One region of the Kribbella sp. CA-247076 genome, then DNA from elsewhere that is predicted to be linked to it. Evidence: predicted binding sites of a transcription regulator. Region 1 holds the regulator's gene; the other holds the start of a gene.
What was found. The regulator HrcA, encoded in region 1, represses chaperone genes, less so after heat shock. The targets are predictions, from matches to a motif close to TTGGCACTCGNNNNNNNCGAGTGCCAA.
Positions count from the first base shown of each region.

Region 2: a site for HrcA is predicted at 12,496-12,522, ahead of groES (co-chaperone GroES). Genes of this name have one in related genera too.

Region 1 is NZ_CP192051.1:2,378,774-2,393,378, reverse strand. Features, by position in the region: gene ACQPYZ_RS11560 (RibD family protein) at 1-514, opposite strand, end outside; gene ACQPYZ_RS11555 (16S rRNA (uracil(1498)-N(3))-methyltransferase) at 588-1,304, opposite strand; gene dnaJ (molecular chaperone DnaJ) at 1,308-2,450, opposite strand; gene hrcA (heat-inducible transcriptional repressor HrcA) at 2,482-3,504, opposite strand; gene ACQPYZ_RS11540 (Gfo/Idh/MocA family protein) at 3,617-4,720, opposite strand; gene ACQPYZ_RS11535 (ThuA domain-containing protein) at 4,717-5,367, opposite strand; gene ACQPYZ_RS11530 (EF-Tu/IF-2/RF-3 family GTPase) at 5,498-5,842, shown strand; gene ACQPYZ_RS11525 (MBL fold metallo-hydrolase) at 5,853-6,620, shown strand; gene ACQPYZ_RS11520 (NCS1 family nucleobase:cation symporter-1) at 6,728-8,254, shown strand; gene ACQPYZ_RS11515 (RNA polymerase sigma factor) at 8,251-9,498, opposite strand; gene ACQPYZ_RS11510 (YciI family protein) at 9,498-9,869, opposite strand; gene ACQPYZ_RS11505 (hypothetical protein) at 10,091-10,564, shown strand; gene ACQPYZ_RS11500 (DUF3097 domain-containing protein) at 10,646-11,470, shown strand; gene ACQPYZ_RS11495 (DUF3376 domain-containing protein) at 11,445-14,027, opposite strand; gene ACQPYZ_RS11490 (hypothetical protein) at 14,117-14,605, shown strand, end outside.
Region 2 is NZ_CP192051.1:6,475,929-6,490,533, forward strand. Features, by position in the region: gene ACQPYZ_RS30705 (succinic semialdehyde dehydrogenase) at 1-155, opposite strand, end outside; gene ACQPYZ_RS30710 (hypothetical protein) at 281-1,732, shown strand; gene ACQPYZ_RS30715 (TIGR03086 family metal-binding protein) at 1,795-2,703, shown strand; gene ACQPYZ_RS30720 (hypothetical protein) at 2,700-3,101, opposite strand; gene ACQPYZ_RS30725 (acyl-CoA thioester hydrolase/BAAT C-terminal domain-containing protein) at 3,193-3,915, opposite strand; gene ACQPYZ_RS30730 (GuaB3 family IMP dehydrogenase-related protein) at 3,912-5,018, opposite strand; gene guaB (IMP dehydrogenase) at 5,047-6,558, opposite strand; gene ACQPYZ_RS30740 (hypothetical protein) at 6,707-8,095, opposite strand; gene shbA (RNA polymerase sigma factor ShbA) at 8,088-8,708, opposite strand; gene ACQPYZ_RS30750 (DNA alkylation repair protein) at 8,855-9,544, opposite strand; gene ACQPYZ_RS30755 (N-acetyltransferase family protein) at 9,558-10,016, opposite strand; gene groL (chaperonin GroEL) at 10,103-11,722, opposite strand; gene ACQPYZ_RS30765 (hypothetical protein) at 11,763-12,032, opposite strand; gene groES (co-chaperone GroES) at 12,067-12,363, opposite strand; gene ACQPYZ_RS30775 (peptidoglycan-binding domain-containing protein) at 12,659-13,246, shown strand; gene ACQPYZ_RS30780 (class I SAM-dependent methyltransferase) at 13,256-14,410, shown strand.

The DNA of each region.
Region 1 (14,605 bases):
CCATCGCCGCGATCGCCTGCGTCAGGTCTACCTGGTCCTCACCGACGACGAGGTAGCAGATTCGTTCCCGACGGAGGTAGGCGAGATAGTCGGGTGGGGTCGACCGCGCCACCAGGACCAGGGCGTCCCAGTTCTCGTGCTTCTCGGTCCAGCGCACTCGTCCGCGACTGTCGACGACGGTGAACCACAGGTGCGGCGGCGACGGCTGTCCGGTGATGTCAGGCGGAAGGAAGTGCTGGTAGAGCTCGGCGGTGTCGCCGTCGTACGCCGGTAGCTCCTCCGGAACCTCGTCCTCGGCCACCAGGCTGCCGCTGCCCTCGAGTACGGCGTTGCAGCCGTACTGCTCCCTGACCACTTCGAGGACGTCGATCGAGACCGGATCGTCGGCGTACGGCGTCATCGCTGCCCACAGAGCCGAGCTCGGCGGATGCATCAGGATCGCCTCCCGGGTGAGGGCGACCTTCCCGTCCACGCTGGCTCCCACGCTGACCACCACACGCGGTCGGTCCGGCATCGCGGCCTCCTTCGGTCGGCCAGAACGGCAGAACACCAGGTCTACCAACAGCCACCGACAACCTCGGCCGTTGTCAGCGCCAGCGGGTGGGGGTTAGGAGGGCTGCGGCGGCGGCCACGCCGGCGGTGGAGGTGCGGAGGACGGTGGGGCCGAGGCGGACGGGGTCGACGGCGAAGGTGGTGAGCTCGGTGGGGGTGATGCCGCCTTCGGGGCCGATGACGATCACGATGTCGCCGTCGGTGGGGACGTCGAGCGAGGCAAGTGGAACCTTGGCTTCCTCGTGCAGTACGACGGGGAGCGCGGCGCCGGCCACCAGGCGGGCGACCTCCGCGGTCGTGGCAATCGGGGTGACCTCCGCGAACCAGCTCCGGCGGGACTGCTTGCTCGCCTCGAACGCCCACGCCTGCCACTTCGCCAGCGTCTTCGCCGACCGCTCGGGATTGCCGCGGAACTGACTCCGATCCGCGTTCCACGGCACGATCACGTCGGCGCCGACCTCGGTCAGCATCTCCACCGCGAGCTCGGCCCGCTCCCCCTTCGGCAGCGCCTGTACGACGACCAGCCGCGGACTGCTCGCGGCCACGGCCCCACGGTTGTCCACGGCAACAGTCAGCCCGGCCTTGGACGCGGTCGTCACCGCCCCCTCGGCCCACGCCCCGCGCCCGTCGGTCAGCCGGACCCGCTCGCCCGGCCCGATCCGCCGGACCACCGCCGCATGCCGCCCCTCAGCACCCTCCAGCCGCAGCTCGGCACCCGACAGGTCCTCGCAGAAGAAGACCGCGACGCCCATCGCCTAGTGGGCGCCGAAGGCGTCACGCAGGCGGCCGAAGACGCCCTTGTGGGTGGCCTGGACCTGGCCCTGCGGGCGCTCCTCGCCGCGGATGCCGGCCAGTTGCCGGAGCAGGTCGGCCTGGCTGTCGTCGAGCTTGGTCGGGGTCTCGACGATCACCTGGACGATCAGGTCGCCCCGGCCGGCGTGCCGCAGCCGCGGGACACCGCGGGCCGTCAGCGTCATCGCCGTACCGGACTGGGTGCCGGGCCGGATCTCCAGCGGAGTGGTCTCGCCCTCCAGCGTCGGCAGGTCGATCGTCGTGCCGAGCGCGGCCGCCGTCATCGGCAGCGTGACGGTGCAGTGCAGGTCGTCGCCGTTGCGGGTGAAGATGTCGTGCGGCTCGACCTCGATCTCGACGTACAGGTCGCCGGCCGGGCCGCCGCCGGGGCCGACCTCGCCCTGACCGGACAACTGGACCCGGGTGCCGGTGTCCACGCCGCCGGGAATCTTCACGGTGACGGTACGACGGGAGCGGACCCGGCCGTCGCCGGAGCACTCGACGCACGGGTTCGGGATGATCGTGCCGAAGCCGCGGCAGTTCGGGCAGGGGCGCATCGTCCGGACCTCTCCGAGGAACGACCGCTGGGTGTGGGTGACCTCGCCGCGGCCGTGGCAGATGTCGCAGGTGACCGGCTCGGAGCCGGCCGCCGCACCCGAGCCCGAACAGGTCGGGCAGAGTACGGCAGTGTCGACCTTCAGCTCGCGGGTGGTGCCGAACGCGGCCTCGGCCAGGTCGATCCGCAGCGGGATCAGCGCGTCCTGGCCGCGCCGGGTCCGCGGCCGCGGCCCGCGGGTGGCCCCGCCGGTCTGGCCGAAGAAGGCGTCCATGATGTCGGTGAACGTGAAGGCCTGCCCGAACCCGCCGGGCCCGCCGCCCGGGCCGGCGGTCGCGAACGGGTCACCGCCGAGATCGTGCAACTGCCGCTTCTGCGGGTCGCTCAGCACCTGGAACGCGCGGCCGATCTCCTGGAACTTGTGGTGCGCGTCCTCGGAGTCGTTCACGTCCGGGTGGTACTGGCGGGCCAGCTTGCGGTAGGCCTTCTTGATCTCGTCCGGTGACGCGTCACGGCTGACGCCCAGGACGGCGTAGTAGTCGGTGCTCATACTCCAAGCCAGGGGGTTGGTGTGGTGGTCGTCATGAGTCGGCCAGGATCTGGCTGACGTAGCGCGCGACGGCGCGGACGGCGCCCATCGTGCTGGGATAGTCCATATGGGTCGGGCCGACGATGCCGAGCGTGGCCAGCGCCTCCGACTTGGACCCGTACCCGGTCGCGACCACCGAGGTGGTGGCCAGCTCCTCGTACGGGTTCTCGTGCCCGATGCGGACCGTCAGGGTCTGCGGATTGGTCGCCTCACCGAGCAGCTTGAGCAGGATCACGTGCTCCTCGAGCGCCTCCAGCACCGGCTTCACGTTGCGCTCGAAGTCGTCGCCGTACCGGGTCAGGTTGGCCGCGCCGCCGACCGCGATCCGCTGCTCGCCGACCTCGTCGGTGAACGCCTCCAGCAGCGTGGTGACGATCGCCGCCACCAGCGGCCGGTCGGCCGGCGCGAACAGCTCGGTGACCGCGGCCAGCGAGGTGGTCGCCTCGGTCAGCCGCTGCCCGGCGAGCGCGGTGTTCAGCCGGGACCGCAGATCCGCGATCAGCTGCTCGTCGACGTCGTGCGGCGGCTCGACGATCCGCTGCTCGACCCGGCCGGTGCTGGTGATCAGCACCAGCAGCAGGCGGCGCGGTGTCATCGTGACCACCTCGATGTGCCGCACGCTGGACCGGTTGAGCGACGGATACTGCACGATCGCGACCTGGCGGGTGATCTGGGCGAGCAGCCGGACGGTCCGGCGGACGACGTCGTCCAGGTCGACCGCGCCGGCCAGGAAGGAAGTGATCGCCTTCTTCTCGGCCGCGGTCAGGGTCTTGACCGTGCTCAGCTTGTCGACGAACAGCCGGTAGCCGGCGTCGGTCGGGATCCGGCCGGCGCTGGTGTGCGGCTGGGTGATGTACCCCTCCTCCTCCAGCGCGGCCATGTCGTTGCGGACGGTCGCCGGCGAGACGCCGAGGTTGTGCCGGTCGACCAGGGTCTTGGAGCCGACCGGCTCGTGCGTGGCCACGTAGTCCTCGACGATGGCGCGGAGTACATCCAGCTTGCGTTCGTCCAGCACGCGCACCACCCTCTCTCGGCGACCTTGGCACTCCGATGATTCGAGTGCCAGTCTACCGAGCCGTAGTAGCCGCCAGTGCCGACTTGCGGCGTGGGGCGGGTCTCAGGCCGTGTCAGGCACGATCGGGAGACGCCCCCAACGGTACGGCGGCCGGCCGCTCGACCGTGCTCGCGACGTCCACCGGCTGGTCCTGGGCGGCCGCTTCCAGCACGGACTCCAGTACGTCGAGCACGTGGTACGCCAGTGCTCCATCGGCCCGGTGCGGCTCGCCGTTGCGGATCGCCCGGGCCATGTCCGCGACCCCGACGCCCCGGCCGGCTCCGGCGTACCCACCGGCGACGGGCAGTGGCGTCCAGTCGCGCTGCGTGGCGGTGGCGATCTCGACCGTGCCGTCGAAGCCGTTCGGGTCCGGCACAGAGAGGCTGCCCTCGGTCCCGTGCACCTCGATCCGCGGCAGCCGGGCGGCCCACACGTCGAAGGACATCAGCAGGCTGGTCAACGCGCCGGACTCGTGCTCGAGTACGCCGGTCACGTGCGTCGGCACCCCGACCGCGAAGGTCTCGCCGGCCCGCGGACCGGTGTGGATCTTCCGTTGCTGCTGTGACTGTCCGGCGCGGGCGGTGACCCGACGGACCGGACCGAGCAGGGTGACGAGACTGGTCACGTAGTACGGACCCATGTCGAGCACCGGGCCGCCGCCGGGTTGGTAGTAGAACTCCGGTGCCGGGTGCCACAGCTCGTGGCCGGGCGTGACGAAGGACGCGGTCGCCGCCGTCGGTACGCCGATGTCGCCGCGGTCGATCGCGACCCGGGCGGTCTGGGTGCCGGTGCCGAGCACGGTGTCCGGCGCGCAGCCCACGCGCAGGTTGTTCGCGGCGGCGTACTTGAGCAGGGGCTCGGCCTCGGCCCGGTCGACGGCCAGCGGCTTCTCGCCGTACACGTGCTTGCCGGCCTCCATCGCGGCCTGGTGCACGGACGCGTGCGCGGCCGGGATGGTCAGGTTGACCACGAGGTCGACGTCGTCCGCGGCGTACAGCTCGGCGGGCGGGAGCGCGCGGATGCCGGGGTTCTGATCGGCGATCGCCTGTGCGCGGGCCACGTCCAGGTCGGCGACCGCGACCACCTCGACGCCGGGCAGCTTGGCCAGGTGGTCGAGGTAGGTCCCCGAGATGACGCCGGTGCCGACTATGCCGATGCGGGTCACTGCGTCGGTCACTTGCTCGCCCACAGCAGCCCCCGCTCGATGATGGTCCGGACCTCCGGTACTTCGAGGTCGTCCAGCTTGTGGCCGACGGTGCAGACGAAGACCTTGCCGGCCCCCCACGTCCGGGTCCAGACGGCCGGCATCACGGCGCCCTCGATCCACGGGAAGTCCGGGTGCGAGCGGAAGGTCGTGGTCGCGAGCACGGTGTTCGTCGGGTCGTAGTGGACGTAGTACTGCTCGGTGTGGACGTCGAAGTGCTTGATGCCCTCGACGATCGGGTGCCCAGTCTGCTCAGGGACGATGTCGACCCGGTAGTCGGTGAAGCCGTGCGGGTGCGAGATGAACTGACCGCCGGTGACGAAGCTGTAGTCGGCGTTGTTGCGGAACGAGTCGCAGATGCCGCCGTGCCAGCCGGCGAACCCGGTGCCCTTGCGGATCGCCGCGTCCAGGCCCTTGAAGTGCTCGGGCTCGATCTCGCTCATCGTGACGCACTGCAGCACCAGGTCGACGCCGTCCAGGTCGAGGTAGCTCTCGGTCGTGTCGGAGACGGTCACCTCGAAGCCGTTCTCCCGCAGGTACGGGATGAACAGCTCGGTCGCCTCGACCGGCGAGTGCCCTTCCCAACCGCCCCGGACCACCAGTGCACGTCGTGTCGTCACGCCGTCCGCCCTTCGAAAGTTTCGATGTCGAGCTCGGAAAAGTTGCGCCCCGCCACCGTGACACTAAGCCCCGCCCGACCGGCCTTCAAGTGCGATTCCACCGGCCGGAAGACGCACTAGGGTCAGCCGTATGGGCTGGAAGTTCTGGAAGCGCGACAGCGAACGGCCGACCGACCACGTGACCCGGCCGCAGGACGTCGTACCGACGGGTGCGTTCGGGCTGACGGTCGAGGACGTGTTCTCGATCACCGGCCGGGGGACGGTCGTGACGGGGCGGGTGACCGCCGGCACGGTCGGGGTCGGCGACCAGGTGCTGATCAGCCGGGCCGGTACGCCGCTGCTGCAGACCGAGGTGACCGGGATCGAGATGTTCCGCAAGGTCGTCGACGTCGCGAACGCCGGTGAGAACGTCGGCCTCGTGCTCCGGGACGTCGACCGCGACCAGGTGGTCAGGGGCGACGTACTCAGCAAGTAGTGTCGAGGCCATGAGTGCGTGGGTGGAGATCGCGGACCGGACCTGGGTCCGCCGGTACGACGAATGGGACCTCAACGTCGGCGTCGTCGCCGGCAGCGACGGCGCCCTCGTGATCGACACCCGGGCCACCACCGAACAGGCCGAGGAGCTCGCGACCCACATCCGCGAGCTCACCGACCAACCGGTCCGCTGGGTGGTGAACACGCACGCCCACTTCGACCACGTGGTCGGCAACAGCGTGTTCGCCGAGGCCACCGTCTACCTGCACGAGAACGCCGCCGCCGAGGAGGACCTGGCCGGTACGACGTTCTCGGTCGCGAAGGTGATCGACCTGGGTGATCGCCGGGTCGAACTACTGCATCTGGGCAACGCGCACACGTCCGGCGACACGGTCGTCGTCGTACCCGATGTGGACGTGTTCTTCCTCGGCGACCTGATCGAGGAGTCCGCGCCGCCGTCGTACGGCGAGGACTCGTTCCCGCTCGAGTGGCCGGACACGATCGACCGCGTGATCGGCATGCTGTCCGAGACGTCGAAGGTGGTCCCCGGTCACGGCGCGGTCGTGGACGCCGAGTTCGTCCGCGCGCAGGCCGGCGACCTCGGCACGGTCGCGAACACGATCTCCGGGCTGCACCACGGTGGTACGTCGCTGGCGGACGCGCTGAAGCACACCGACGACTGGCCCTGGCCGCTCGAGCACCTGCAGGACGCGATCAAGCGCGGCTACGAGGCCCTCGGCACTCCCCGCCGCCCGACCCTCCCCCTGCTCGGACCCTGATGGACCCCTGCCTCGAGCCATAGGTAGTTGTCCGTTGACAGGACGTCCTGCCAGAGCGCAACTTGTTGCGAAGCAGTCGTCCTGAACCGGATGGGGTGGTGGGACCGATGGCCCTTGCTGAGCAGACCGTGCATCCCGACGGCCGAATCGAACTGACCGATCCCGACGCGGTGGCGAACAGCCCGTACGGCAACGCGGAGCTCGCCCCGACCCGGTTGCCGGAGCGCAACTGGACGACGTACAACTACGCCGCCCTGTGGATGGGGATGGCGCTGAACATCCCGAGTTACCTGCTCGCCGCGGGGCTCGTCCAGCTCGGTATGAACTGGTTGCAGGCGTTCCTGGTCATCACCGTCGGGAACCTCGTCGTCCTGGTGCCGATGCTGCTGAACAGTCACGCGGGGACGAAGTACGGGATCCCGTTCCCGGTGTTCGCCCGGGCGTTCTACGGGCTGCGCGGCGCGAACCTGCCGGCGCTGCTGCGGGCGTTCATCGCCTGCGGGTGGTTCGGGATCCAGACCTGGGTCGGCGGCCAGGCGATCTACGTGATCGTCGGCAAGCTCGCCGGGGACGGCTGGACCAACGCGTCGGCGATCGGCGGCCACGCCTGGACGTTGTGGCTGAGTTTCGCCTTCTTCTGGGTGATCCAGATGCTGCTGATCTGGCGCGGGATCGAGGCCCTGCGGTCGTTCGAGAGCTGGGCCGCGCCGCTCGTCCTGGTCGGCTTCCTCGCCCTGATGGTGTGGGTGGTGGCCGAGGCCGGCGGTCTCGGCCCGATCCTCGACCAGCCGTCGCAGCTGGGCTGGGGCGCCGACTTCTGGCGGATCGCGGCGCCGTCGCTGATGGGCATGATCGCCTTCTGGGCCACGCTGTCGCTGAACATGCCGGACTTCACCCGGTTCGGCGGGAGCCAGAAGCAGCAGGCGCTCGGGCAGGCGCTCGGCCTGCCGACGACGATGTCGCTGATCGCGATCATGTCGATCATCACCACCTCCGGCACCGTCGTCGTGTACGGCGAGGCGATCTGGGACCCCGTCGTCCTCGCCGCCCGGTTCGAGAACCCGGTCGTGGTGGTCTTCGGCCTGGTGATCGCGATCCTCGCGACGATGACCACCAACGTCGCCGCGAACGTGGTCAGTCCGTCGTACGACTTCTCGAACGCCGTCCCGAAGCTGCTGAACTACCGCACCGCCGGCCTGGTCACCGGCGTCATCGGCATCCTCATCCAGCCGTGGCGGCTGATCTCGGATCCGTCGATCTACATCTTCACCTGGCTCGGTTTCTACGGCGGCCTGCTCGCGTCCGTGGCCGGCGTACTGATCGCGGGCTACTGGCTGATCGACCGGACGAACCTGTACCTGGCCGACCTCTACCAGCCCAGTGGCCGCTACTGGTACGCCGCCGGGTGGAACTGGCGGGCCGTGGTCGCGACCGTGCTCGGCTCGCTGCTCGCGGTCGGCGGCGCCTACTCCAACCCGGGCGCCGGCCCGTTCCCGGAGGACGGCCTGATCCCGTTCCTCAAGCCGCTGTACGACTACTCGTGGGCGGTCGGGCTGGTGGCCGGGTTCCTGACCTATCTGCTGTTGACGCGGTTCGCCCCGGCTCGTGAGCGGAGCGCGGCGCCGATGTTCTAGCGATCGTCGGCGCGGCCGAGCAGATAGGCCCGTTCGACCTCGTTGTCGGTCAGGTCGGCGGCCGACCGGTACGCGGCCCGGGCCGCGGGCAGGTCACCGAGTTCCTCCAACAGGTGTGCCCGGACGGAAAGTTCGCGGTGGCGGGTGAGTGGGTTCTCCGAGAACTTGTGGGTCCGTTCGAGGTCGTCGAGGAGCGCGAGGCCGCGGGTCGGTCCGTACGCCTTGGCGACCGCCACCACCCTGCTCAGGCTGATGGGGTCGGTCGGCAACAATCGCTCCAGCCAGAGGTAGAGCGCGGCGATCTGCGGCCAGTCGGTCTCCGCCGCGGTCGTCGCCTGCGCGTGCACGGCGGCGATCGCCGCCTGCAACTGGTGCGGGCCGACGTTCCCGGCCGGCCAGACGGACTCGATCAGGGCGATGCCTTCGTCGATCAGCTCGCGGTCCCACCTCGAGCGGTCCTGTTCGTCGAGCGGGACGAGTTCGCCGCCGGATTCGGCGCGAGCCGCTCGCCGGGACTGGGTGAGCAGCATGAGCGAGAGCAGGCCGGTGACCTCGGCGTCGTCCGGCCGCAAGCGGTGCAGCATCCGGGTGAGCCGGATCGCCTCCTCGGTCAGCTCCACCCGTTCGAGCCGGTCGCCGCTGCTCGCGGTGTACCCCTCGTTGAAGACGAGGTACAGAACCGTCATCACCGCGTCGATCCGGGCCGGCAGGTCGTCGGCGCTCGGTGGCTCGAACCGGGCGCCCGACTGCTTGAGGCGCTGCTTGGCCCGGCTGATCCGCGTCCCCATGGCCGATTCGGCCGCGCCGTACGCGTGCGCGATCTCGGTGGTGGTCAGGCCGCCGACCGCGCGCAGCGTGAGGGCCACCTGGGAGGTCTGGCTCAGAGCCGGGTGGCAGCAGAGGAGAAGCAGAAGCAGGCTGTCGTCGTAGTCGACGACAGCCGGCGCCGGGCCCGCGAGTACGGCGGGATCCGCCAGGCCGGCCTCCTGCTCGCGGCGCCGGGCGGCCTGCTCGGAGCGGACCATGTCGATCATCCGGCGATAGGCGACCCGGATCAGCCAGCTCCGAGGCTCCGCCGGGATCCCCTCGTCCGGCCAGCGGCGACTGGCCACGAGGAGGGCCTCCTGGACCGCGTCCTCGGCGATGTCGAACCGGCTGAACTTGCGGACCAGCGCCCCGAGGACCTGCGGCGCCTCCTCGCGCAGCAGGTCCTCGATGGCGTGGTCCGGGTCGGTCGTTGCCATCAGCTCGTGAAGTCCTCGCCCATGATCGGCCGGATCTCGATGGGCTCGCCGAGGATCTCCACGATCCGGCTGACGATGTCGACGGCCCGGTCGTGACTGGCGCAGTCGAGCACGGCGAAGCTGGCCAGCACCTCCTTCAGCTCGGCGAACGGCCCGTCGGTCGCGACCACGCCGGCGTCGGTCTTCCGCACGGTCGTGGTCATCACCGGATGCCCGAGCCCCTCGCTGGTGACGAACTCCCCCGTCGCACGCAGCTCGGCCTCGAACTTCTGGTACGTCGCGAACGCGGCCATCGCCTCCTCGGAGGCGGAGTCGGCGGTAGCCGCGTCCCAACTGGCGGCAGGGGTGTAACCCAGCAGGATGAACTTCATCGGGCGCTCCTTCGGGGAGAGGCGCGGCGTACCGCACCACCATCGTGTGCTCCACGGACACGTTCCATGAACACAGCTACCTCGGTCGCCGCTTCGTGGTTTTGACGTGCCGTGGATGTGACGTGGATCACAGCAAGCGAATGTGGAAAACCTCGTCCTCGCTCCGAGGTGTCGGTGACTGCGGCCGCTGGGGACGCAGACCACCGAGAAGGAGCACTGTGATGACCGAGGACATTCGCGACCAGGCCGCTGACGACACCACCGCCTACGCCGCCGAGCAGCCGGAGCCCACCGCGGCGCTGCGCGCGCTCGACCGCCTGGTCGGCTCGTGGAAGGTGACCGGCGGCGCCGAGGGGACCGTCCGCTACGAGTGGATGGAAGGCGGCTACTTCCTGATGCAGCACGTCGAGCTCAGCCAGTACGGGCAGGAGACCATGGGCCTGGAGATGATCGGCAACCTGCACCCGTTCGGCGAGCCCGTCGGCGCGGACGTCGTCTCCCGGTTCTACGACACCTCCGGGAACACCTTCGACTACGCCTACGAGCTGGACGGGGACACCCTGTGGATCTGGGCCGGCGCCAAGGGCAGCCCGGCGTACTACCGCGGCACCTTCAGCGCGGACGGCCGCTCGGTCACCGGCGAATGGACCTACCCGGGCGGAGGCGGCTACGACTCGACCATGACCCGCATCTGAACCGCGTCCGGGCCGGCCCCGGCTGCGACACCAGGTGTGTGGTTGACCGGTCAGCCGCCGCCCACGACATACGGTTGGGCGGTGGCTGATCGGTATGGGAACGACGTACTCGCCGGGGACTGGCGCAAGCCCAAGAACGGGCGGACCGTCGAGGTCGAGCTCGAGAAGGGCATGGTCGTCGAGGAGCCGAGCTCGGGTTTCGTCGGCGCGGTGGTCCGCTGGGAGCACGGCGTGGTCGACCTGGAGGACCGGTTCGGCAAGATCAGGACCTACCCGCTCGGGCCCGGGTTCTGGCTGGACGGCAAACCGGTCAGCCTGAAGGCACCGAAGAAGGCCGGGCCGGCGAAGAAGACCCGGACGGCATCAGGTTCCGTGGCCGTGGACAACGTCCGGGCGAAGGTGGCCCGGGCGAGCCGGATCTACGTCGAGGGCCGGCACGACGCCGAGCTGGTCGAGCGGGTCTGGGGTGACGACCTGCGGATCGAGGGCGTCGTGGTCGAGTACCTCGAAGGGGTCGACGACCTGCCCGCGATCGTGAACCGCTTCCAGCCCGGTCCGGGTCGCCGGCTCGGCGTCCTCGTCGACCACCTGGTCGACGGCTCGAAGGAGTCCAGGATCGCCGCCCAGGTGACCGGTGCGCACGTACTGGTCGTCGGCCACCCGTTCATCGACATCTGGGAGGCGGTCAAGCCGTCCTCGGTCGGGATCAAGGCGTGGCCGGTCATCCCGCACGGGCAGGAGTGGAAGAAGGGCGTCCTGCAGGCCTTCGGCTGGCCGGCGACCGACCAGGCCGACGTGGCCGCGGCCTGGAAGCACATCCTGTCCAAGGTGAACAGCTACGCCGACCTCGAGCCGGCGCTGCTCGGCCGGGTCGAGGAGCTCATCGACTTCGTGACTCTGGACTGAACGCCGGGATCTTCGCCGCGATCCACTCCTGGATCCGGTTGCGGAACCGTCCGACATACCAGGTCACCACCCCGAGGACGAGACCGGCGGCCAGCACCAGCCCGGCGAGCAAGGCGGCGACGATCCGTACGGCGGCCACATCGACAACGCCGGCCACCACCAGCAGCACGGCACTCAGCCCGATGGCTGCCAGCGGCAACCACCGCTCGAAGATCAGCGGCCGCTTGGCCGGCGTCAGCTTCGGACTGCGCACCAGCCGCTCCCACACGGTGACCCGGGCCGGCTCGGTGAACCATCTCGCCGCTCGCAGCAGCCACGATCCCGGCTGGTTCTTCCGGCCGGCCATCGCCTTGATCCAGTTCCCCGGCTGCTCACCGAGACCGCCGGAGACCTGGACCATCCGGTCGGCCAGCCCCTTGGTCGTGGCCCGGCCCTCGGCGGACTGGTTGAGCTCGTCCCGCATGGTCGTGAGCGCGGACAGCACAGTGGCGTCGCGGAAGTCGTCGGCCAGCCGCTGCACTCGTTCGGCGACCTTCTCGACCTTCCAGTCCTCCGCCAGCAGAACTTGTCGCTGCGTCTCCCGGATCCAGTCCGGATCGGCGCCGAGCATCGCGCCGAGGTGGGCGACGCAGTGCAGCCGGCCCATCAGCCAGTCCCACTGCCGCCAGTCCGCGGCGCCGAACGCACCGAAGTGCCCGACCTGCGTGCCGTAGAGGATCCGGTCCTTCAGCGAGTTGGCCACCGACCCTTCCTGCAGGTCGTCGAGCAGCGTCAGCGGGATGTCCGGCCCGAGGCGGACGAACTGGAACGGCGCACTGCGCTGCTGCGGTGTCCGCGCCGACGTACACCGCGAGACGATCTCCACCTCGAGCGCGGTCTCGACCAGATCCCAGCCGACCGCGGCGATCACGTCGGCGAACGCGTCCCCGAGGGCGCGCTGGACCTGCAGATCCTCGAAGATGTCGCTCAGCCCGACCGCGACGGTCTCGGCTCCACCCGGCAGTCCCAGCTCCAGCTCGGCCTTGACCAGCCGTGCGGACAACGCGTCCCGCACCGCCTGGGCCTTCAGCAGGCAGTCGCTGGTCTCCTGCAGCCGCTTCTCCAACTCCTCCCGCTCGGCCGGCGGCGCGGTGCCGAGCTTCGTCCGCAACGATCGCAGCACCAGCCGGACGACGCGTTCGGCGGCTCCGGTCCCCCACGGCCAGCTCGGGTTGCCGTCCGCGTCGTTGCGCAGCGGCGCCGTCTCACCGTCGGGCTCCGGGACCCACGGGTGGTCCGTCCGCAGGATCTCGTCGATGTCCTCCTCGGACAGCGCTGTCGCGGCGTCGAGTACGGTGGTCTGCTCGTCGCTCGCGATCGTCACCGCCTCCCAGACGTCGCCGGCGGCCCGGCCGCGCGCGTACGTCGGCTGCAGCGCCTTCGCCGCCGCCCGCAGCCGAACCCGCTCACCTGGTTGCTCCATGCAACGATCGAACAGCCGCTGGGTGTCCGACCAGGACGCGTCCGCCTCCAGCAGCAGCCGCTCGAGCTGCTCGACGTCAGCCCGGAAGTCCACCTCGCGCGGGAACTGCACCGCCGACAACGCCGCCTTCCGCCAGCTCGGCGCATCGGTGCCGACCAGCTCGGTCGCCGCGTGGCCGACGCCCGCCGACGGTACGACGTACAGCACGTAACGGCTCGCCCGTCCGGCCACCGGCCGCCGCGCGACGACGTCGAGCACCGGCCCGAACGGCGCGTTGTCGAGCACACCGCCGTCGACCAGCCAGGCGCCCGGCTCGGCGGTGGTCGGCTGCATCCGCGGCGGCGAACCGGCCAGCTTCGGCGTCTCCTGGACCGGGGCGAACGCGGCCGGGAAGGACGCGGACGCGCGGGCGGCGAGCGCGAGCAGCTTGGTGTTCGACAGCTCGTTCTTCTCGCTGACCGAGAAGGTCCGCGTGCTGCCGTCGTACGTCGCGGTCCGCTCACTGGTGAACCGGAACAGGTACCGATGGTCCGGTACGACGAAGCACTGCCCGGCCGCGTCGGTCGCCTCGAACTGCTGCACGCCCAGCCCGGACGCGGTGACGAACAGCGTGACCGCCTCCTCGGCGGTCGAGTCACCGGCCTCCGCGACGCCCTTGATCAAGCTGTCGAGCTGCGTCAGGAAGTAGTCGCCGTCCAGCACCGACTTCGACTCGACGTTCGCCGACGGGACCAGCTTCCCGACCTCGAGCGACCCGAGCCCGACCCACTTCTGCCGCAGCCAGGGGCCGTGCTCGCCGTCCGGGTCGAGGGTCGAGCCGTTCGAGATCGCGGTCGCCAGCAGGGACCCGTTGAGGCCGCCGGCGCTCGTCCCGGCGATCACGTCGACCACCACTCGCCGGCGCTCGTCACCCCGCCGGCACAACTCCCGCCACCGGTCCGCGAGCACCTCGTCGTACGACTGCGACGGCGGCATCCCCTCCGGGCCGGACGCGCGCCGGATCAGGTCCAGCTCGTGCGTCACCCCGCCCATCCAGACGGCGAGGCTGACCCCACCGTTGAGCACCAGCGCGATCCGGACCTCGTGATCGGTCATGTCCCCCATCCCCCTCTTTGTCCCAGGGATACCACGGACCGTTGTCGAAGGCATCACCCCGCGTCATTCTGTAACTGGGGGTGGTCGTCATGCGCAGAACAGCTGTGGCGGTCGTGCTGCTGGCGGTCCTGGCGGCCGGCTGTCAGGACACGCCGAACGGAACGCCGTCTCCCACCTTCACGGAGACCACCGGGGAACCCTCGCCGGAGCCGACCACGCCGGAGACGACCGGCACCAGGATCGACGAGCCGTCGATCTCGACCGCGAGCGCGCCGATCGGGGGCAACGTCGAGGAGGACGGGATCGAACGCTGCGCCGAGGTCAACTGGCTGGGGAAGAGCCCGATCCCCGACGGCACCACCATCAGCCTCGGCGCGGCCGGGCTCTCCTCGTCCGGCGTCTTCGAGCTCTACCAGGGCGCCTGCCCGGGTGACGTCCGCGCCTGCGCCGACGTGCGGTGGCAGAGCGGCGACTTCAAGCCCTGCTACGTCGGCGCGCGGCAGATCGGGAACGGCACCGAGGACGTCACGCTGATCATCCCGATGGAGGCGACCTGCAAGACCCAGGACGATTGCGAC
Region 2 (14,605 bases), 3.4 Mb from region 1:
GCGATCGGCTGACCGGTCGCCGGCGCGTACGACGTCCGCGGGCCGGCCGAGGCGCGCAGCAGTCCCGACAACCGGCGGACCACCGACTGATCGGTCGCGTACGACGCGGTCGGGTCGAGCTCGGGGTCGGCAGGAATCGACGTCTGCTCGCTCATGGGTCAAGGCTACCTGTCGGTAATAGCCATGTCAGTACCGGAAAACGCTCGTGTCAGCCCTCAGTGTTCCGCCCCGTGGAGCACTAAGGTGTTCGGTTGAACCTGCGAAGGGGTGGAACGTCGAGATGGTGGACAGCGGGGGGCTTTGGACGCCTCCTGAGGACGAGCTCGCTGAGGCTCTGCAGACTGCTCAGGTCCTGATCGAGGAAGGCCGTGCCGACGAGGCCGGGCCGTACCAGCAACGTGTCATCGAGCTGGCCCGGGAACGTGCCGAGGGGCACCCGGACCACTACGAGGCCAAGCACCTGATGGCCGCGACGCAGTACGAGCTGGCCGGCTCGCTGAACGCCGCGGGGCGGCACGAGGAAGCGCTTGCCGCATTGCACGAGGCCCAACTCGGCTACACCGAGCTCAGCGACGCGGGCGTTCTGGACGCCACCTCCTTCCTGGCCGACGTGCGCGCCCGGCGGGCGATGACCCAGGCCCACCGCGGTCACGGCGCGACCGCCGTACTGGAGATGGACGGCGCGGTGATCGCGTACGGACAGCTGGTCGGCGGTGACGACGGGCTGAAGCACCAGCCGGACTTCGCCCGCGTGCTGGCGATGAACGCGCTCATCCTGCGCCGGTACGGCGACCCCGCGCTTGCGGTCGCGTCCGCGGACGCGGCGACCCAGCTGTTCCTGCGGCTGGCCGATCAGATCAACGAGAGCCCGCAATCCCTGTCCTACGCGCGCTACCTGTGTACGGCGACCGCCGTGTCCGCCGACGTCCACGCCGCCGAGGGCCGGCTCGACCTCGCGCTCGAGGCGGACGAGATCGGGCTGACGACCGCCGACACGCTCGCTGACTCGGAGTCGGCCACCGACCTGCGGACGCTGGTCGCCGCACTCACCCGCAAGGGCAAGCATCTCAGCGTCGTCGGCCGGATCATGGAAGGCGAAGGCTGCCTGAGTACGGCGTTCGCGACCGATGCGGAGACCGCGCAGCGGGTGACCGAGGAGCTGGACCGCGGACTGCCGCTGACCCTGGTCGCGGCGCTCGAGAACGCGGAGATCAAGCTCGGGCCGTTCGAGCAGTACCACCGGCTGCTGGCGCTGAGCGAGCCCGCTCCGGGGATGACGCTGGCGACCGTCTCCGGGCGGACCGACCCGGAGTCGGCGGCGATCCGCGCGAGCGAGCTGGCCGAGCTGGTCCGGCCGCTGCTGGTGCAGGACGTCGACACCGCGCTCACGCTGGGCATGGAGGCGCACTACCTGTTCGCGATCTCGTCCGAGCGCGAGTCGCACCGGATGCGGTACGAGACCAGCAAGTACGCGCCGATCTGGGCGCAGCTGCTGCTCGACATCTCCGAGGCCTACTACCAGGCCGGCCGGACCGACCTCGCCCTCGACCTCGGCGGCTGGTGCGCGGAGGTCGCGACCGCGCTGATCCCGTTCACCGACGACGACTCGGTGATGAAGGACCTGGCCGGCTCCTGCTACCGGCACCACGGCGACCTGCTCGCGGCCACCGGCGACATGATGGCCTCCCAGCACGCCCACGAGGCCGCGCAGCAACTGCAGCTGGGTCGGTAACCGCTGGGTAATTGACGGTCCCTCTCCCCGGGCGGACGCTGACGCTGAGAGGGGGAACGGACATGCATGTGGTGCAACTGCACAATCGAACGGTCGACAACTTCGCGCTGTTGGTCAATCAGGTGAGCTCCGACCAGTGGAGCGCTCCGACGCCCTGTGCGGACTGGAACGTGCGCGAGCTCGTGAACCACGTAGTGGGTGAGGAGCGCTGGACAGTCCCGCTGATGGAGGGCAAGACCATCGCGGACGTCGGCGACTCGCTGGACGGCGACCTGCTCGGTGAGGACCCGGCGGCCGCGGCGACGGAGGCCGCGCGGGCCGCTCAGGCAGCGGCGGACCGGCCGATCGAGAAGGTGCATCTGTCGTACGGCGACGAGGAGTCGGCCGAGTACCTCCGGCAACTGGCCGCCGATCACCTCATCCACGGCTGGGACCTGGCCGTCGCGATCGGCGCTGAGCCACGGATGGACCCGGAGCTTGTCGACGAGATCGCGACCTGGTTCGCGGACCGTGCCGACCTCTACCGGTCGTCCGGTGCCGTGGCCGACCCGGTCGAGGGGTACACCGACCCGGCCGACCGGCTGCTCGGCGCCTTCGGCCGGATCCCGCGCTGGTCCACCGCCGACTCCGTCGTCGCCCGCTTCGGTACGGCGTTCGGCCAGGGCGACCTGGACGCGGTGATGGCGCTCGTCACCGACGACTGTGTCTTCGAGTCCACCTCGCCGTCGCCAGATGGGACCCGGTTCGAGGGCGCGGACGCGGTCCGGGCGGAGTGGGCGAAGCTGTTCGCGAACACCACCGACCCGCGGTTCGAGACCGAGGAGTCGGTGATGCTCGGTGACCGGGCCGTCGTGCGGTGGACGTACTCCTGGCAGGATCCGTCCGGTGACCGCGGCCACGTCCGCGGCGTCGACGTACTGCGGCTGCGTGACGGGAGGATCGCGGAGAAGCTGTCCTACGTGAAGGGTTAGAGATCCTGCAGGTCGGTCTTCAACGCGCCGACGAACAGGCCGGCCTCGGTCTCGGTCATTCCGGTCTCGGAGACGACCAGGGCCGTGGCCTGGTGCAGCTCGCCCTGGGCCTTGAGGGCGCGGGTGCGCTCGGCCAGGTTCGTCCCCGGGACGCGGACGACCGGCGTCTCGGTGACCGGCGCGACGTACCGGCCGAGGCGGATGTCGTCGACCAGGCCCTTGGCATGCTTCAGGTCCAGGCCGGTGCGGTCGCGGATCAGCTTGACCGCGTGCACGGTCTTCTTGGTGGTGATCAGGAAGCGCACCTGATCCACGTCGTCGGAGGATAGTCGTGCCCGCGCGGCGGCGAGGGCAACGTTGTCGGCGTCCTGGCTGCTCCGTCGGCTGAACAATCCCATGCCGTCATCCTTCCAGAACCGCCCAACCCGTGAGGACTCGACGCACGTCGCCCACCGAGGACCGGCGGAAGGAGCGCGGACCGCCCCGAAGTCAGCCGGCGAGGAGTTTGCGGACGTCGGCCCAGGCCAGTGCGCCGAGCTCCCGGTCCGCCTCCTCGGTCCCGCCGCGGGCCATCCGCTGCCCGCCCGTCTTCGGCGTCTCTCCGGGAAACAGCACCCGATGACCGGCCCGCGCCGCGACCACCGTGCGCGTCGGCAGACCTGCACGTGCGGCGGCGATCCGCTCGGCGAACTCCACCGACGGCCAGAGCCGGTCGTCCCCGCCGGCGACGAGCAGCAACTCCCCGCGGATCCGCTCCACCGGGATGCGCGCCGCGTCAGCGCCGTACTTCCGCAGGCTCTGCCGGTACAGACCCGTGAAACTCGGCGGATCATCGTCTGCCTGCCACTCCTGGTCGAAGGGCACGTACGGCAACGGCTCCCCCTGCCAGGTCCACGCCGACGTCTGCTCGCCGTCCTCGATCCAGCCCCAGACGTACGCGGTCGGGGCGAGCGCGATCACCGCGTCCACCCGCTCGTCGAACGCGCCGAGCAGAAGCGCCGCCTCCGCGCCGCGGGACACACCCATGACCGCGAGCCGGTCGTTGCGGGCCGCCAACTCGTCCAGCGGGAAGGACTCCAGCGGGATCTCGCTGATCTTCTGGTCGAACCAGCGTGGCGCGAGGACGTCGTACCCCTCGGCCTCGAGGATCCGGGCCCGCTCCACGTCCAGCGTACCGCTCGAACCGTGCAGGAGCAGGACACCGGTGGTCAACCGACGACGACCTCGACTCGCTGGAACTCTTTGAGTTCGGTGTAGCCGGTGGTGGCCATGGCTCGTTTGAGGGCGCCGACCAGGTTCATCGTGCCGTCCGGGACCCAGGACGGGCCGAACAGGATCTGCTCGAGCGTCCCGGTGACGCCGACCTCGACCCGCTCGCCGCGCGGCAGGTGGGAGTGCCACGCCTCGGCGCCCCAGTGGTACCCGCCGCCCGGGGCATCGCTCGCCCGGGCCAGCGGCGAGCCGACCATGACCGCGTCGGCACCGCAGGCGACCGCCTTCGCCACGTCACCGGACCGTCCGACCGAGCCGTCCGCGATGACGTGCACGTACCGGCCGCCGGACTCGTCCATGTAGTCCCGCCGGGCCGCGGCCACGTCGGCCACCGCGGACGCCATCGGCACCGCGACTCCCAGCACCTTGCGGGTGGTGTGCGCCGCGCCGCCGCCGAAGCCGACCAGCACCCCGGCCGCCCCGGTCCGCATCAGGTGCAGCGCGGCCTGGTGCGTCGCGCACCCACCGACGATCACCGGTACGTCGAGGTCGTAGATGAACTGCTTCAGGTTGAGCGGCTCGGCCTGACCCGAGACGTGCTCCGCCGACACCGTCGTCCCCCGGATCACGAAGAGGTCGACGCCCGCGTCCACCACGTGCTTGGCGAACTGCTTCGTCCGCTGCGGCGACAGCGCCCCGGCCACGGTGACGCCGGAGTCGCGGATCTCCTGCACGCGCTGCGAGATCAGCTCGGGCTTGATCGGCGCGGAGTAGATCTCCTGCAGGCGGTGCGTCGCCTGCTCCTTGCTGATGCTGGTGATCTCCTCGAGCAGGTTGCTCGGATCCTCGTACCGCGTCCAGAGACCTTCGAGGTTCAGCACGCCGAGACCGCCGGCCTTGCCGATCGCGATCGCGGTCGCCGGCGACATCACCGAGTCCATCGGCGCGGCCAGGATCGGCAGCTCGAACCGGTACGCGTCGATCTGCCAGGCGACCGAGACCTCCTCCGGGTCCCGCGTCCGCCGCGACGGCACGATCGCGATGTCGTCGAACGCGTACGCCTGCCGGCCCCGCTTGGCGCGGCCGATCTCGATCTCGGTCATCTGGTGTCCTTACGGGTTGCAGGCGGGGTCAGCGGCCGGAGTAGTTCGGCGCCTCGACCGTCATCTGGATGTCGTGCGGGTGGGACTCCTGCAGGCCGGCCGAGGTGATCCGGACGAACCGGCCCTTCTCCTGCAGCTCCGGCACCGTGCGGGCGCCGGTGTACCACATCGACTGCCGCAGGCCGCCGATCAGCTGGTGGGCCACGGCCGACAGCGGGCCGCGGTACGGGACCTGGCCCTCGACGCCCTCGGCGATCAGCTTCTCGTCCGAGCCGACGTCGCTCTGGAAGTAGCGGTCCTTGGAGTACGACTTGCGCAGGCCGCCGGACTGCATCGCACCGAGCGACCCCATCCCGCGATAGGCCTTGAACTGCTTGCCGTTGATGAACACCAGGTCGCCCGGCGACTCCTCGCACCCGGCGAGCAGCGAGCCCAGCATGACCGTGTCCGCCCCGGCCACGAGCGCCTTGGCGATGTCACCGGAGTACTGCAGGCCGCCGTCGCCGATCACCGGCACACCGGCCGGCTTGCACGCCAGCGAGGCCTCGTAGATCGCCGTGACCTGCGGTACGCCGACGCCGGAGACGACCCGCGTCGTACAGATCGAGCCCGGGCCGACGCCGACCTTGACGCCGTCCGCGCCCGCGTCGACCAGCGCCTGCGCACCGGCGCGGGTGCCGACGTTGCCGCCGACCACGTCGACGCCGCGGGTGGCCGGGTCGGCCTTGAGTTTGCGGATGATCTCCAGCTGCGCCTGGGAGTGACCGTGCGCGGTGTCCACCACGAGCACGTCGACGCCGGCCTCGACCAGCGTCATCGCCCGCTTGTACGCCTCACCGAAGAAGCCGATCGCGCCGCCGACCCGCAGCCGGCCGGTCGCGTCCTTGGTGGACAGCGGGAACTTGTCGCGCTTGACGAAGTCCTTCAACGTGATCAGGCCGGTCAGCTTGCCGGCGTCGTCGACCAGCGGCAGCTTCTCCACCTTGTGCCGGCTGAGCAGCGCCATCGCGTCGTCGGCGGAGATGCCCTGTTTGCCGGTGATCAGCGGCTGCCGGGTCATCACCTCGCGGACCGGCCGGGAAAGGTCGTTCTCGAACCGCATGTCCCGGTTCGTCACGATGCCGACCAGGACGCCGGCGTCGTCGACCACCGGGACGCCGGAGATCCGGTACTGCCCGCAGAGCGCGTCGGCCTCGCCGATGGTCGCGTCCGGGCCGATCGTGATCGGCTGAGCGATCATGCCGGACTCGGACCGCTTGACCAGGTCGACCTGCTGGGCCTGGTCCTCGATCGACAGGTTGCGGTGCAGCACGCCGAGGCCGCCCTGGCGGGCCATGGCGATCGCCATCCGCGCCTCGGTGACGGTGTCCATCGCGCTGGACAACAGCGGGATGTTGACCTCGATGTTGCGGCTCACCCGGGACCGGGTGTTCGCCTCGGAGGGGATGACGTCGGACTCGTTGGGCTGCAGCAGCACGTCGTCGAAGGTGAGACCGAGGACGGCGAACTTGTCGGGAACTCCAGCGGGGGTGATGTCCATGAGGAAAACGAGCACCTTTACACGGCGAGAACGGGACACCATCCTATGCCGCCGCCTCCCGGTCGCCCGAATCGCCTGTCCACAGGCGGGGGCTTCCGGAGAGTACGACGTACCCGCCCGGGCGGTGCCGGACGGGTACGCGGAGTGATCAGTTCGTCGGCTTGTTGACGACGCCCAGGATCTTCAGTACGTCGGACGACGCGGTCGAGCCGTGGGCGCGGGCGATCGCGGCGTGCCTGCCCTCGGCGTACCGGCCGCTGGAGTGCTTGCCCTTGGCGTACGCCTTCTTGACCGAGCCGGTGGTCACCTTGCCGCTGGAGTGCTTGCCCTCGGCCTTCGCGTTGCCGAAGAACTTCGTCGCCCCCGGCACCTCGACCGGCGCACCGGTCGGCGTCGGCAGGACCTTCTCCAGCAACTCCGTCAACGAAGCCTTCACCGGCTCCCGCCGGTCGCCCCCCGGCTTCTGCTCGTCGGCCGGCTTCTGCTCGTCCGCGGGCTTCTCGTCGGCGGGCGGGTTGTCGTCGGGGGCGTCCTCGATCGGCTTGGTGTCACCGGCCGGCGGCTGCTCCTGCGACGGCGCGTCGTCCCCGGACTCCCCGGTCCCCGTGTCCGACCCCTGGTCCGACCCGGTGTCCCCACCCGACGGCGCCGTCGGCGTGGTCGTCGGGTTGGTACCGGTCTCCCCGGTCTCTTCGTTGTTCGGCGGCGGAGTCGTGGTCGGCGGCGGGTCCGACGGCTCCGGCGTGGCCGGCGGGTCGGACGGCTCCGCGGGCGGCGGTGTGGTGACCGGCGGCTCCGACGGCTCCTGCGTCGGCTCCTCGGTCGGCTCGCCCGTCGGCTCCTTGGTCGGGTCGTCGGCCGGCTTCTCCTCGGTCGTCCCGTCCTCGGTCTGCTCGGGCGCGGGCGTCGTCGGCGCAACCGGAGGTGCCGTCTTGACGGTCGGCTTCTCCACCTCCGGCAGCATGCGCTGAAGCACCTCGGGCAGCGCCTGCTGCACGACGGACGCCGGCGGGACCGGCTCCTGCTTGTCCGCCGTCTGCTGCTCGGCCTTCTTCCGCTCGTCCTGCTTCTTCTGGTAGTCCTTCGCGACCTTGACGATCTTGGTCTTGTCGACGACCGGCATGCCGTCGAGTTGTTCGGTCGGGAAGCTGGTCTGCGGGCGGACCGCGTCGACCATCTTCTCGATGACCTTCTCGTACGGCGACAGCGGGTCGCCGGTGACGGCCGCCGCGACGCCGGAGACCGACAGCGCGGCGACCGCGGCGACGCCGAGTGCCAGACCGCGGGTCGCCACCTTGCGGGCGAACGGGTCCGTCACCGGGTTGAGCGCCGCGCAGCGCGCCAGGAAGCTCTCCGGGTCGTCGATCGTCTCGACCGGTAGTTCGTCCTCGACCTCCACGGCGAGCCGCAGATCGGCCAGCAGCTTCACGGCCGGGTCCTGCTCACCCGCGGTCCGCGCGGACTCCCCACCAGCGGCCAGCAGGTCGAGTAGTGCGTCATCGGCGTCGATCGCGTCGAGGTCGAAACGGTCAGCCATGATGCCCCTCCCCTGCTCCTCGTTCCAGCCCTGCCTCATGCCCCACAAACCCCCTGAGCGTGTTCAACGCTCGATGTTGTGCGACCCTCACCGCCCCCGGTGTCATCCCCAGTGCCCGGCCGGTCTCCTCGGCTGACATCCCCGCTACCACCCGGAGCCGCAGGATCTCCCGCAACTTCTCCGGCAACTTCTCCAGCAGCCCCATCGCGTGCTGGACCTCTGAGTCCCGCACCGCGTGCTCCTCCGGCGTCGGCGCGTCGTCCGCACCGTCCGGCAGCTCCGGCGTCGAGACGTCGGCCACTGCGAACGCACGCTGGGCATCGGCGACCTTGCGGGCCGCGATGCCGTAGACGAACGCCTCGAAGGGCCTCCCCTCGTCACGGTACCGGCCGAGTGCGCCGAATACCGCGACACAGACTTCCTGTGCGACGTCGTCGACCATGTCGGCGCCGCCTGGGTACGTCCAGAGCCTCGACCGCACGTAGCGGTGGGCCACGGCACGCACCCGTGTGAGCAGGTCGTTGAGAGCTGTCCGGTCGCCTCCGCTCGCAAGCGCGGCTAGATCCCTGAGCTCGACCCGGTCGTGGGTGTGCGGTACTTGGACCTCGGTCACCCCTCGCCCCCTCGTGTTGGACCGGTCAGCCTGAAAGATGGTACGGCTCTCATCTTCTCTTGCCTAGTGGCAATTCGTGATCACCCCGGACTTTTCATCACGATCTGTCACTACCCGCCCGTACGTACGGGGAGATCTGCGGGACCTCAGCTCAGGTAGGTCAGGCGGACGGCCGGATCGAGTTTCTCCACGGCGTACCGGAGGGCGGGCCGGGGCATGCGGTCGGCGTACCGATCGAGGAAGGCGCGCAGGGCGGGCTCGTCGGCGGTGCCGGCGTACTTGAGCGCGATGCCGACAGGTTTCGACACGACCGGGTCGGTGTCGTCGACGAGCAGCTCCGCCAGCGCGAACAGGTCGGCCAGTGCGTCGGGATCGCCGGCGCCGGTGAACGCGAGCGGCGCGGTCATCGCCGTACGCCGGCGAAGTGGATCGGCCGATCGGGCCAGCTCGAACAGCGGCGTACGCGGCTTGTCGAGCAGGTAGCTGCCGACGACGCGCGGCGCGGCCCGGTCGACCATGTCCCAGCTGTCGATGCGATGGTGCCGGCCGAGGTAGAGCTCGTAGCAGCCGCGACGCTCCTCGGCCGGCAGTTTCGTCTTGCGTACCTTGAAGTCCAGCACGCAGAACGCCGCCAGCCGCGGTTCGTACTCCGCGACGTCGAGCAGCCGGTCCACCTCGGTCAACGGCATCGCGGTGAACCGCTTGGCCACGTCGAAGAGTGTGCCCATCCGTACGCCGAGAACGCCGGCCGAGCCGTGGTAGTGCTTCTGCGGACGCTCGTCCGGACGAGCGTGCGACCGCAGCTCGTCGACCAGCGCGGATGCCGTCAGCTCCATCCCAGGAGCGTATTCACTCCGGGGGTTCGAAGTGGAGGAGGTGGGAGGCACGGTCGCCACCCCAGTCGATCGGGGTCCGGCCGGTCTCCCGCCAGCCCGCCCGCCGGTACAGCGCGATCGCCGCGGCGCCCGGCTGGTCGACCACCTCGAGCGACAGCCTCCGCCCGAACTGTGCGGCCATAGTCACGCAGTGCGCGAGCAACTGCCGGCCGACACCGGCCCGGGTTGCCTTCGGGTCCACGAACAACCGCTCGACCTGCGCACCGTCCGGCCCGTCGGCCGTCAGAGCCACGTGCCCGACTACCCGTCCGTCGACCTCGGCCACCCAGCAGCCGAGGCCTTCGACCGGGGTCAGCCACTGGCGCGGATCCGCCGGCCAGTTGACCGGATACCCGGCCAGGTCGTGCACGTCCCGCAACAGCTCGACGCACGTCGCGACGTCCGCGTCCGCGCGCTCCCGAATCTCGGCCACCCGGCAACCCAATCACACCGGTGGCGCAAGAAACCGCCCGCTGGTCCGTGGACCAGCGGGCGGTTCCTGTGGTTACGACCTGAGGATCAGTGGCCGTGACCGTGGCCGTGACCGGCCGCGGCGGGCTCCTCTTCCTCGGGCTTGTCGACCACCAGGGTCTCGGTGGTCAGCAGCAGCGCGGCGATCGAGCCGGCGTTCGCGAGCGCGGACCGGGTCACCTTGACCGGGTCCAGGACACCCTGCGCGAGCAGGTCGCCGTACTCGCCGGTGGCAGCGTTGAAGCCGCTGCCGGACTCGAGCTCCGCGACCTTCGAGGTCACGACGTAGCCCTCGTAGCCGCCGTTCTCGGCGATCCAGCGCAGCGGCTCGACGATTGCCTTGCGGACGATCCGGACACCGGTGGCCTCGTCACCTTCGAGGTCCAGGCTGTCGTCCAGGACGGTGGCCGCGTGCACCAGGGCGGAACCGCCGCCGGCCACGATGCCCTCCTCGATCGCGGCCCGGGTCGCGGACACGGCGTCCTCGATCCGGTGCTTCTTCTCCTTCAGCTCGACCTCGGTGGCCGCGCCGACCTTGATCACGCAGACGCCGCCGGCCAGCTTGGCCAGCCGCTCCTGCAGCTTCTCGCGGTCCCAGTCGGAGTCGGTGCGCTCGATCTCGGCCTTGATCTGGTTGACCCGGGCCTCGATGTCGTCGGACTTGCCGGCGCCCTCGACGACCGTGGTGTTGTCCTTCGAGACCACGATCCGGCGGGCCGAACCGAGCACCTCGAGGCCGACCTGGTCGAGCTTCAGCCCGACCTCCGGGGCGACGACCTGCGCGCCGGTCAGCGCGGCCAGGTCCTCCAGCATCGCCTTGCGGCGGTCACCGAAGCCCGGCGCCTTGACGGCGACCGAGGTGAAGTTGCCGCGGATCTTGTTCACCACGAGGGTGGACAGCGCCTCGGCCTCGACGTCCTCGGCGATGATCAGCAGCGTCTTGCCGGACTGCACGACCTTCTCCAGCAGCGGCAGCAGGTCCGCGATCGCGGAGATCTTGCCCTGGTGGATCAGGATGTACGGGTCCTCCAGCACCGCCTCGCCGGCCTCGGCGTCGGTGATGAAGTACGGCGAGATGTAGCCCTTGTCGAACTGCATGCCCTCGGTGAACTCGAGCTCGGTCCCGAAGGTGTTCGACTCCTCGACGGTGATCACACCGTCCTTGCCGACCTTGTCGAACGCGTCCGCGATCAGGGCGCCGATCTCGGCGTCCCGGGCGGAGATGGTGGCCACGTGCGCCATGTCGCCCTTGTCGTCCACCGCGCGGGCGGTGTCGACCAGCTTGGCGGACACGGCCTCGACGGCCGCCTCGATGCCACGCTTGAGGCCCATCGGGTTGGCGCCGGCGGCGACCGCCCGCAGGCCCTCGTGCACCAGCGCCTGCGCCAGCACCGTCGCGGTGGTGGTGCCGTCACCGGCGATGTCGTTGGTCTTGGTGGCGACCTCCTTGGTCAGCTGCGCACCAAGGTTCTCGAACGGGTCGTCCAGCTCGACCTCACGGGCGACGGTGACACCGTCGTTGGTGATGGTCGGGGCGCCCCACTTCTTGTCCAGGACGACGTAGCGGCCCTTCGGCCCCAGCGTCACCTTCACCGTGTTCGCGAGCTTGTCGACGCCGCGCTCCAGCGCGCGCCGCGCGTTCTCGTCGAACTCGAGGATCTTCGGCATGGGTAAAACCAGTCCCTCTCTGAATGTTTCTTCGTTGCGGTCAGCCGGATCCGATCCACTGCTGCCCCTCCGGCGCCGGCGTGCCGGCCTCCGCCGGAGATGTCTCCCCGGCCTCGGCGGGCCGCCCCACCGGACCCAGCCGGTGCTCGCACCGTCCGGACGGACGGCGGCGGTCGTCCGCGGCGCTGGTCGCGCGGCGGGTCTCCGCCGGCCGATCGCCGGCCGGTCCGGGCACCTTCCGGACCCGGTCGTCCCCGGAGTGAGACTCCGGGCGCCGGATCGACTCCGCCCCGGCGCCGGTGTGCGGCACCGGGGCGGTGTCGGTCAGGAACAGCGAGCGGTCGTCACTTGCTGACGACTGCGAGGATGTCGCGGGCGCCCAGGATCAGGTAGTCCTGGCCGTCGTACTTGACCTCGGTGCCGCCGTACTTGGAGTAGATGACCTTGTCACCCACGGCGACGTCCAGCGGGACGCGGTTGCCGTTGTCGTCGATCCGGCCCGGACCGACGGCGAGGATCTCGCCCTCCTGCGGCTTCTCCTTGGCGGTGTCCGGGATCACCAGGCCGGACTTCGTGGTCTGCTCGGCTTCGAGCGGCGCGACGAGGACGCGGTCCTCGAGCGGCTTGATCGTGACCGACACTTGCTGACCTCCACGGTCGATTCGCTTGTCTGTGCTTCTCGGGTGGTCGCGCTCCCCTGCCGTCGCGGGGGTCAAGGGCCGGACCGCTGGCACCCTCCACCGGAGAGTGCCAACACCGAATCTAGGCCGCGATTAGCACTCGGTCAACTCGAGTGCCAGACTTCACCGGGTCCGGCGATGTTGTGACCGTTCGAGTACGGATCGTGGTCGAGCCCTGGCCTGGCGGAGGTCGTCGTGCGACGGTTCTCTGTACGGCGTCCCGACTGCCCGCGGGACCAGGGTCGGAGGAGTGCCCATGGCCATCAGCTTCCCGTCACTGCCCAAGCTGTCCGGCCGCACCGTGGCCGTCCTCGCCGCGGCCGGCGCACTCGCCGTCGGGGCCGTGGCCGCCGGCGCCGCCAAGGATCAGCCGGCCCCGAGCGCGGGCGCCCCGGCCGTCGGCCCACCGCCGCAGGTCGCTGCCGACCAGGCGGCCGACACAAGCCGCGCCTCCGCGGCGGCCGCGCTGACGCAGTGCCGCTCGGCGATGCTCGTGCCGGTCAACCGCACCTGGGGCATCCCGATGCCGTCCGTGTACGGCGCCGCCAGCACGTACTGCAACCTGATGTACGGCGACGACCCGTATCGCGGCTCCTCGGCATCCGGCGACCCGGACACCGCGATCCGCGTCCTCCAGCGCAACCTGAACTTCTGCTACGGCACCAAGCTCGCTGTCGACGGCGTCTACGGCGGCAACACCCGCGCGGTGGTCCGGATGGTCCAGCGCAGGCACAAGCTGGTCGCCGACGGCATCTACGGCCCGAAGACCCGCTCGGCGATGAACTGGCGGCTCTACTCGATGGCGACCCGTAGCTGGAGCAAGGGCTGCTCGAGCCCCCTCTAAAGTGGCGGGGTGACAGTCACCGGCCTGCTCGACGGCCCCGGCGCGGACGTCCTCGCCGATGCCTGTGCGAGCTACCAGCCGGGCCGGGAGCTCCAACTCGTCGAGAAACTTCGCCGGCGGTACGACGCCACGCTGGTGACCACCGCGGTCACGCAGGCCTCGTTGCGCCACCGCGCCGTCGCCAAGTTCGGCCCGGACGCGGCCCGGATGTACTTCACCCCGGACGGCCTCGAGCAGGCCACCCGCAGCACAGTCGGCGCGCACCGAGCCGCACGGATCGCGGCCACGTTGCCGGGCAGCAGTGTGGTCGACCTGGGCTGCGGCATCGGCGGCGACCTCATCAGCGCCGCCCGCGCCGGTCTGAGAGTCACCGGCGTCGAACGCGACCCTGCCACCGCGCAGGCCGCCCGCGCGAACCTGAGGGCCCTTGAGCTGCCCGGTGAGGTCGTGGTCGGCGACGCCGAGTCCTTCGACCTCTCGCCGTACGACGTGGTGTTCGCGGACCCGGCGCGGCGTGCGGACGGCCGACGGGTGTTCGACCACAACGCCTACTCGCCGCCGTGGAGCTTCGTGACCGCACTGCTGGGACGGACTGCGTGTGTCAAGGTCGCACCGGGCATCCCGCACGACGCCGTACCGGATGGGGTCGAGGCAGAGTGGATCAGCGACGCCGGTGAGGTCAAGGAGGCCGCGCTGTGGTCCGGTCACTTGTACGCGGGTGTTGATCGGCGGGCGACGCTGCTGCCGAGTGGGGCTTCGGTGACCGAGGCGCCGGAGGCTGAGAGCGGTCCGGCAGCGAGGTACATCTACGAGCCGGACGGAGCCGTCGTACGGGCTGGACTGGTGACTGCGGTCGCGGCTGCGGTTGACGGGTGGTTGCTGGATCCGCGGATCGCTTACGTCACTGCGGCGGAGTTGGTGCCGACGCCGCTCGCGTCGGCGTACGAGGTGGTGGAAGAGCTGCCGTACAAGGAGAAGGCGCTGCGGGCCTGGGTTCGCGCGAACGGGATCGGGACGCTCGAGATCAAGAAGCGTGGGGTGGATGTGGACCCGGCACAGCTCCGGAAGAAGCTGTCGCCCAAGGGATCGGCGACGGCTACGTTGATCGTCACCCGCATCGGCCGGGACGCGGTGGCCTATTCCTGTCGCCGAGTTGCGCTGTGAGTACAGTCGAACATATGATCGATCCTACGTGCGGGCCTTCGGGAGACTTCCGGTGGGCGAGGTGCTGCGTCTGCTGCTGCAGTCTCCCGAGGGCTCGCCACTAATCGGTCACGCGGCTGAGGTCGCGCGTTCACCTCGCTCGGGCAGAGTTCCAGGCGAACCGGTTGGCCGCTGGCCGTTCACCTGGGGATCAAG